DNA from 2 places in the Peribacillus sp. NPDC097198 genome. Region 2 is predicted to be linked to the other one. Evidence: riboswitches for the same ligand, from Rfam matches in the RefSeq annotation. Region 2 holds a riboswitch; the other holds the start of a gene.
What was found. A riboswitch is a leader RNA that binds a small molecule or an ion and turns the genes downstream of it on or off. The one in region 2 is predicted to bind cyclic di-AMP.

Region 1: another riboswitch for cyclic di-AMP. It lies ahead of ACIQXQ_RS20485 (cation:dicarboxylate symporter family transporter); the one in region 2 lies ahead of ACIQXQ_RS19910 (potassium-transporting ATPase subunit F).

Annotation. Positions count from the first base shown of each region.
Region 1 is NZ_JBIWDO010000021.1:27,020-30,439, forward strand. It holds gene ACIQXQ_RS20485 (cation:dicarboxylate symporter family transporter) at 5-1,267, opposite strand; cyclic di-AMP (ydaO/yuaA leader) riboswitch at 1,441-1,589, opposite strand; gene ACIQXQ_RS20490 (efflux RND transporter periplasmic adaptor subunit) at 1,765-3,024, opposite strand; gene ACIQXQ_RS20495 (hypothetical protein) at 3,038-3,420, opposite strand, start outside.
Region 2 is NZ_JBIWDO010000019.1:19,909-23,328, reverse strand. It holds gene ACIQXQ_RS19920 (NupC/NupG family nucleoside CNT transporter) at 1-458, shown strand, start outside; gene ACIQXQ_RS19915 (Na-translocating system protein MpsC family protein) at 748-1,122, opposite strand; cyclic di-AMP (ydaO/yuaA leader) riboswitch at 1,369-1,509, shown strand; gene ACIQXQ_RS19910 (potassium-transporting ATPase subunit F) at 2,003-2,077, shown strand; gene kdpA (potassium-transporting ATPase subunit KdpA) at 2,103-3,420, shown strand, end outside.

The sequences.
Region 1 (3,420 bases), on a different contig from region 2:
TATATTAAGAAGCCTGTTCGAGTTTTCCTTTTTCGGCAGGAGGGTTGAATTGACCTTCCCACTTGGAAATAACGATGGCTGCTAAAGAGTTACCAATAACGTTTACTACAGTACGACCCATATCAAGGATACGGTCAATACCTGCTATGAAGGCAAGTCCTTCAATTGGGATGCCCACCGTACCTAATGTTGCTAAAAGTACAACGAAGGATACGCCCGGTACACCGGCAATTCCTTTAGAGGTAATCATCAACACTAACATTAGCGTTATTTGCTCATAAGCACTTAGATGTATGCCGTACATTTGAGCAATGAAGATGGCTGCTAAAGCTTGGTATAATGTGGAACCATCTAGGTTGAATGAGTAACCAGTCGGAATAACAAAAGACGTAATATGTTTTGGACAACCGGCTTTCTCCATCTTCTCCATGATTCTTGGAAGAACCGCTTCTGAACTTGCTGTGGAAAATGCTAAGATCAATTCTTCTTTCAAAATGGCAATTAACTTAAAGATACTGAAGCCTACAAATTTTGCAATGAGCCCCAGGATGACAACTACGAAGAAAATCATCGTTCCGTATACGGAAAGGGCTAACTTTCCTAATGGGATTAGTGATGATAAACCGAATTTAGAGATTGTCACACCGATTAGTGCAAATACCCCAATCGGAGCAAATTTCATAACCATATTGGTTAGATTGAACATACCTTCCGCCGCACCTTGGAAGAAACGGAATACTGGTACTCCTTTTTCACCGATAGCTGCAATGCTTAGTCCAAACAAGACTGAGAAGAAAATGATTGCAAGCATATCGCCTTCTACCATTGCTTTAATCGGATTAGATGGGACAATATGAACGATTGTATCTATAAAGGATTCGTGTTGCTTAGTTTCTGCTGTGTCAACATAAGTGGAAATATCCGTTTGTTCAAGCTCACCCATATTTACGCCCGCGCCAGGCTGAATAATATTGGCAGATAATAAACCTACGCCTATTGCAACTAGTGTTACTACTATAAAGTAGGATAGTGACTTGGCACCTAATTTCCCTACTGATTTAATATCGCCCACGCCTGCAACTGCAACAATAAGGCTAGAAACGATAATTGGAACGACGATCATTTTAATCATACGTAGGAAGATATCACCTAATGGTTGTAGATAGCTTTGTGCCGTCTCACTTCCATAAAATATAGCACCTACGATAATTCCTAGAATTAAGCCAATGAATATTTGGCTTGCTAAACTCAGTTTGAATTTCTTCATTTAATTTCCTCACCTTCCATATAGTCTTTGATGTAAAAACATTTGTCTCGGTAAGGGAAACAAGATACTAATAAAAAGAGAAAAATTTTTCTGTATATTGAAAAACTTCTATCCTTACGCTTAAAAAAAAGACACCCTACGTGTCATTTTCCCTATTGGCGTGTTATTCACACATGTTCCCTCGAAGACGCTTACGGGGTTAGCTGTCGGGTTAGGAATCGGAAACACAATGGCCCTTTCATCTCTGAATTCACCCCTAGCGAATATAATCCGCAAAATTGGTTCCCCCGTTCTTTTTTATAAGATTAAGCGAGCTAACTTATATTAAAATATTATACTAAAAATATTAATCTGTAAATATATTTTCTTTCCCCACACTCCGAAAGTACAGAGGGGATTAAGAATATTGAGTGCTACGTGGGTTTACACTTATTGTTTAAATAGGTAATTAGTTTTAACAGTAAAAAAATTATGGCCATTTTTGATTTAACTGAAAATTATTTTTCCAAAAATCCTAGTAAAATGTATCTAACTTTTTCCCTTTTGGATAGTTTCTTAAAAGTTGCAGAGTGAACCTTGTCCAATTTGAGCGGGGTAATGAAGTAAGAGTGGTTCTTCACTACCTTTTTCGGTTCTAAAAGGATGACATCTCCCACTGCTGGACCTTTAAGCATCTCTTGCTTCCCTTTTGCTTGAGCCCCTTTTGTAAAGTATTGTCGGTTCAAATGCCCTTTATTGGTCATTTTATAGACATGCGGCTGCTTCCGTTCATGTATCGCTTCTGTTGGAACAGTCGGGACTCCCGTCTTCACATTCGTTATAACGGTAAGGTCGACCTTTGAACCGTCTAATAGCGCTTCCTTATTCTCTGCTTCCGTTACAATTTCCGCTTCGAATGTATAGCGATTTTCATCCTTTAGGGTTGGCTCCTCTTTGGGATAAGGATGTATACGGCTGATGGTTCCGCCCAACCTCTTTTTCAAATCAGGAGAACTAGCTTTTATCTCCATCCCTACCTCTGCCTTCTTTAACTCTTCTTCAGAGAAGGAACCTTCGATGGCCATATCTGTCGAAGCAATTGAAATAATCGGATTCGTTAAATTTTTATTGATCTTCTTCACGACACCATCCGCTTCACTTGTCGTCTCAACGGCATTGGTTTGCACCTCAATTGAGCTTAATTGTGCTTCTAGCATGACCACTTTTTCCTTCAAGCTATTTTTTTCAAGTTCCTGCTTGTACATCTCCTGCTCAATATTACTTTTAATTAAGTCTGAGGAAGAAGTGGTGATGTCTATATTTAGGTTCTTTTCTACTGTCTCATCGATAACCGTTTTGTTTGAATCCAGGGCCAGACCACTTTGATAAGCTTTCAACTTATTTATGTACTCATCAATTCCGACGATTTCTCCTTCGGTTGCGGCCTTTTCCGCTTCCAAATTATCTTTTAGTGCATCCAGTTCGGTTGTAGTGTATTCAAATAGGGATGTTCCAGCCGTTACCTCGTCCCCTTCGTGAACCAGGAATTTCTGAAAATCATTGTTTTTAGCATCAAAATAAACATCATATTCTTCTGCCGGTTTAAAGATTCCCTTTGTTTGAAATGTTTCAGTTATGGTATCTTTCTTAACTTGTGTCCATCTTTCGGTAAAAACGGTCCGTTCCACTTTACTGTCTTTTTTTTCAATCAAGTAAATATTACCCGATATCAAGGCCAAAGATGCTACTGATAGGGCTGCTAATTTCCACTTTTTCATTTTTCTCACCGCCTTATACGAATACGCCAACTTGTAGATATGCTAAAAATGCTTTAGCAAACCACGAGGCAATATAAAATAGAATGATCATTGATAAGACAAAGGCCTTGCTTCGTTCCGTATATACCTTCAAATAATAATATTGTAAAGAAATGATTAAAATTTGAAAAATGGTGATTTCACTAAAAAAATGAATAAAGTAATCGCTTCGAATGAAGTACTGGCTGATGACTCCAAGTGAAAAGGGGTTGGCATCATGCCCAATATCCATCAAAACAAAAAGGGGAATTAACAAAACCTTCTCCAGTAAGTGCAAACTAAGCGTAATCATTTGAACAATCACGGTTTTTATGTATGGGATATCCAATACTACCCAAAAGAATAAAGAAGCTAAAA
Region 2 (3,420 bases):
TCAAGATGGTGATCGTCATTATGGCCATGGTAATCGGCTATGTCGCATTAACGGCTAGCCTTAACGGTATTTTAGGGCTTGCGGTAGATGGGTTAACAATCCAAAAAATCTTTTCTGTCATCTTTAGCCCATTCGCTTTCTTGTTTGGATTAAACTGGGATGATACGATGTATGTTGCTCAATTGATGGGAATCAAACTGGCAACGAATGAATTCGTAGCCTTGCTCGACTTGAAAACACAGATCAGCGGTTTGGCCCCGCATACAGTAGCTGTGGTCGTTACGTACCTGACCTCATTTGCGAATTTTAGTACAGTCGGCATGATTTACGGAACGTTCAATTCGATTCTAGACGAGGAAAAATCGAGTATCATTGGAAGAAATGTGTGGAAGCTATTGCTTAGTGGAATGGCAGTCTCCATGCTAAGTGCCATGATTGTTGGATTGTTTGTTTGGTAACGCTGTGTCTTATAGTTTACTAGATCACCTTAAATATTGTGGCGATAATACGTGAATGAAGAATAAATTAGCCAAGTGATTTTTAGGTATAAATGATGTTAATCCCTTAATCGGTAAGATTAAGGGATTGCTTTTTTTACATGAGTATAAAGAGAAATTAATAGTCACGTTTCCGATAAGGTGAAGGCGTGAAATACAATAGAGTTGTCATAATAAAAGCATGAAGAGCAGAAATTTTGTCCATGTTTCTGCTCTTCCAATTGAGTCGATGTCAACTAAATCACCCCACTCATTTTAGATTTTCTAGGTATTTCTCCAAATCCTTATCAACTATGAAAACTTCAATCCGTTCTCCCGTTTTGGTACTAATGTCACTGTGTGAAGAAAGGACTTTACAACCTGTTAGATCCTCGACAATTTTTTCATAATCCTGACTGTACATTTCACGTAGAAGAGAGCGCATTTTTTTTACAAGCTTCTTTCCAGAATCCTGACTGACGAGGTGTTTTTCTTCGACAGTCAAGACTCCTTTAAAACGAGTGATCAGCATGTCATTAATAATGTAGGTTTTAACTTCTTGTGGTCCTCTGCCTATTAAATCACGCTGGAATTTAATGAATGCTGCACTAATTTCGGCTTCAATTTTCTTTTTTTGGTTTAACATAATGCCTCCGATTTTTTTCATCGATCGTATATGGGATTCATCATAATGCCGGATTCAAGTTTTTGTCAATACAAGTTTGTATATATATTAAAATATTAGAAATATATAGGATTAATGAGTAAATAATACTTTTATATAGAAAAACAGAAGTATATGGTCGAATATGAATCTATTTGCGAATATATGGAATTTTAATGGGGTTTACAAAGGTTTGCTGATGAGCGTAGAATATGCTCATCAATAACAATTTGATATCGGCCAAATCTCAAGTAATTGAGAACGGAGGACCCATTATTTATGGGGTTAATTCTGCTTTTGCAGAAGGGATGTGAACTCTTTCGCCATCCTACCCGTCAGCTAACTTCGTCGGCTAAAGCGAAGGAGGTCATAAGACCACCTTGATCCAGGAGGCTTTTTTGTTGTGTTTGTAGCAAAATAGCAACCTGTCATTTCAGTAGGTCTTTTTATTATGCCTATAATTACATGAAAAGGTTTCTTGGAAGACAGATCGCAAAGAGCGCTGAAAAGCTTGCTGGGCGATAAGTAGACCAATGAGTACTTTTTCTCCACTAATACTGTTTGCTTTTGCAAATATTCTTGTTTGGATTGTGAATCATTTTTTTCACTATTGAAACTAGGATAGCCATGCAATGCGGACTATTGGAGAAGGGGTAAGCATTGGTCTATTTTTTGTGTTCTTTTGGCACCAATTTCTCTACTAATCGTGAAGGAGGTAAATTGTAAAGATTTTTAAAAAAGTGAAAGGAAGGTTCGGATGGATGCTATAACTATCTTTCTAATGGGTACACCCTTTTTACTTTTCTATGGATTCATTCATTTTTGTAACAAAGTTATAACGAAAAAAGGAGAGGAGTAGAACATGTTATTCATTCTTATTGTCCCAGCGGTTACCGTGTATTTAATTCACGCTTTATTATACCCAGAGAAATATTAATAGAACGATAACGGAGGAAATGTAAATGGATTTTTTACAAATCATTGTGGTGTTGTTTTTGGTAGTGATCCTAGCCATACCATTGGCCCAATATTTAGCGGCAGTATATTCCCTTGAAACCACAAGGCAAGATCGTATGTTCGGGTGGTTAGAACGAGGCATTTTTAAAATATCTGGTATTAAGACATTTGATATGAATTGGAAGCAATATGCACAGGCATTACTCCTAAGTAACTTAGTCATGTTTGTCATCTCATACATGATTGTACGGCTTCAGGGAGTTTTACCGGGTAATCCAAGTGGGATAGCCAACATGGATCCGTCATTGGCATTCAATACGGCAGCAAGTTTTCTTACTAATACCAATTTACAGCACTATAGCGGAGAATCCGGACTTTCGTATTTATCACAAATGATTGTCATCATCTTCTTGATGTTCACGACACCAGCAACCGGTCTTTCCTTATGCATCGCTTTTTTCAGGGGTTTGACCGGTCAGAGGAGTTTAGGGAACTTTTATGTAGATTTAATTCGTTCGATCACTCGGGTGCTACTGCCTCTCTCCATTTTTGTCAGTTTGGTTCTGGTATCCCAGGGGGTACCACAGACCCTTGGTTCTACGGTAATGGCTACTACGTTAGAGGGAGCCACCCAACATATTGCAAGAGGACCTGTGGCTGCATTGGAGTCAATAAAGCACCTTGGCACAAACGGCGGTGGATTCTTCGGTGTCAACTCGGCGCATCCATTTGAGAACCCTAATGGATTTACGAATGTATTAGAGATTTTATCGATGTTTCTCATTCCTGCTGCCCTTCCATTAACATTCGGATATATGGCGAAAAATAACAAACAAGGATGGATCTTATTTTCAGCAATGGGACTCATGATGCTTGTTTTCCAAAGTGTGAATTACGCTAGTGAACAAAATGGCAATCCCCGATTGGAGGCAATAGGCCTTTCACAAGAGAGTGGAAACTTAGAGGGGAAAGAAGTCCGATTTGGGATGGCTCAGAGTGCCCTATTTACAACGGTGACTACAGCTGCCACTACAGGTTCAGTTAATAATATGCATGATACGCTGACACCGCTCGGTAGTATAGCGCCACTGGCCATGATGATGCTGAACTGTGTATTTGGCGGTGATGGGGTAGGCACGATGAACATTCTTATGTATTCCATATTGGCTGTATTCATTGCTGGACTGATGGTCGGGCGTACGCCAGAGTTTTTAGGTAAGAAAATTGAAGGGCCGGAAATGAAATTAATAGCCATGACGATCCTTCTACATCCGTTAATCATTTTGGTACCATCTGCTATTGCACTAACGGCACAGATGGGGA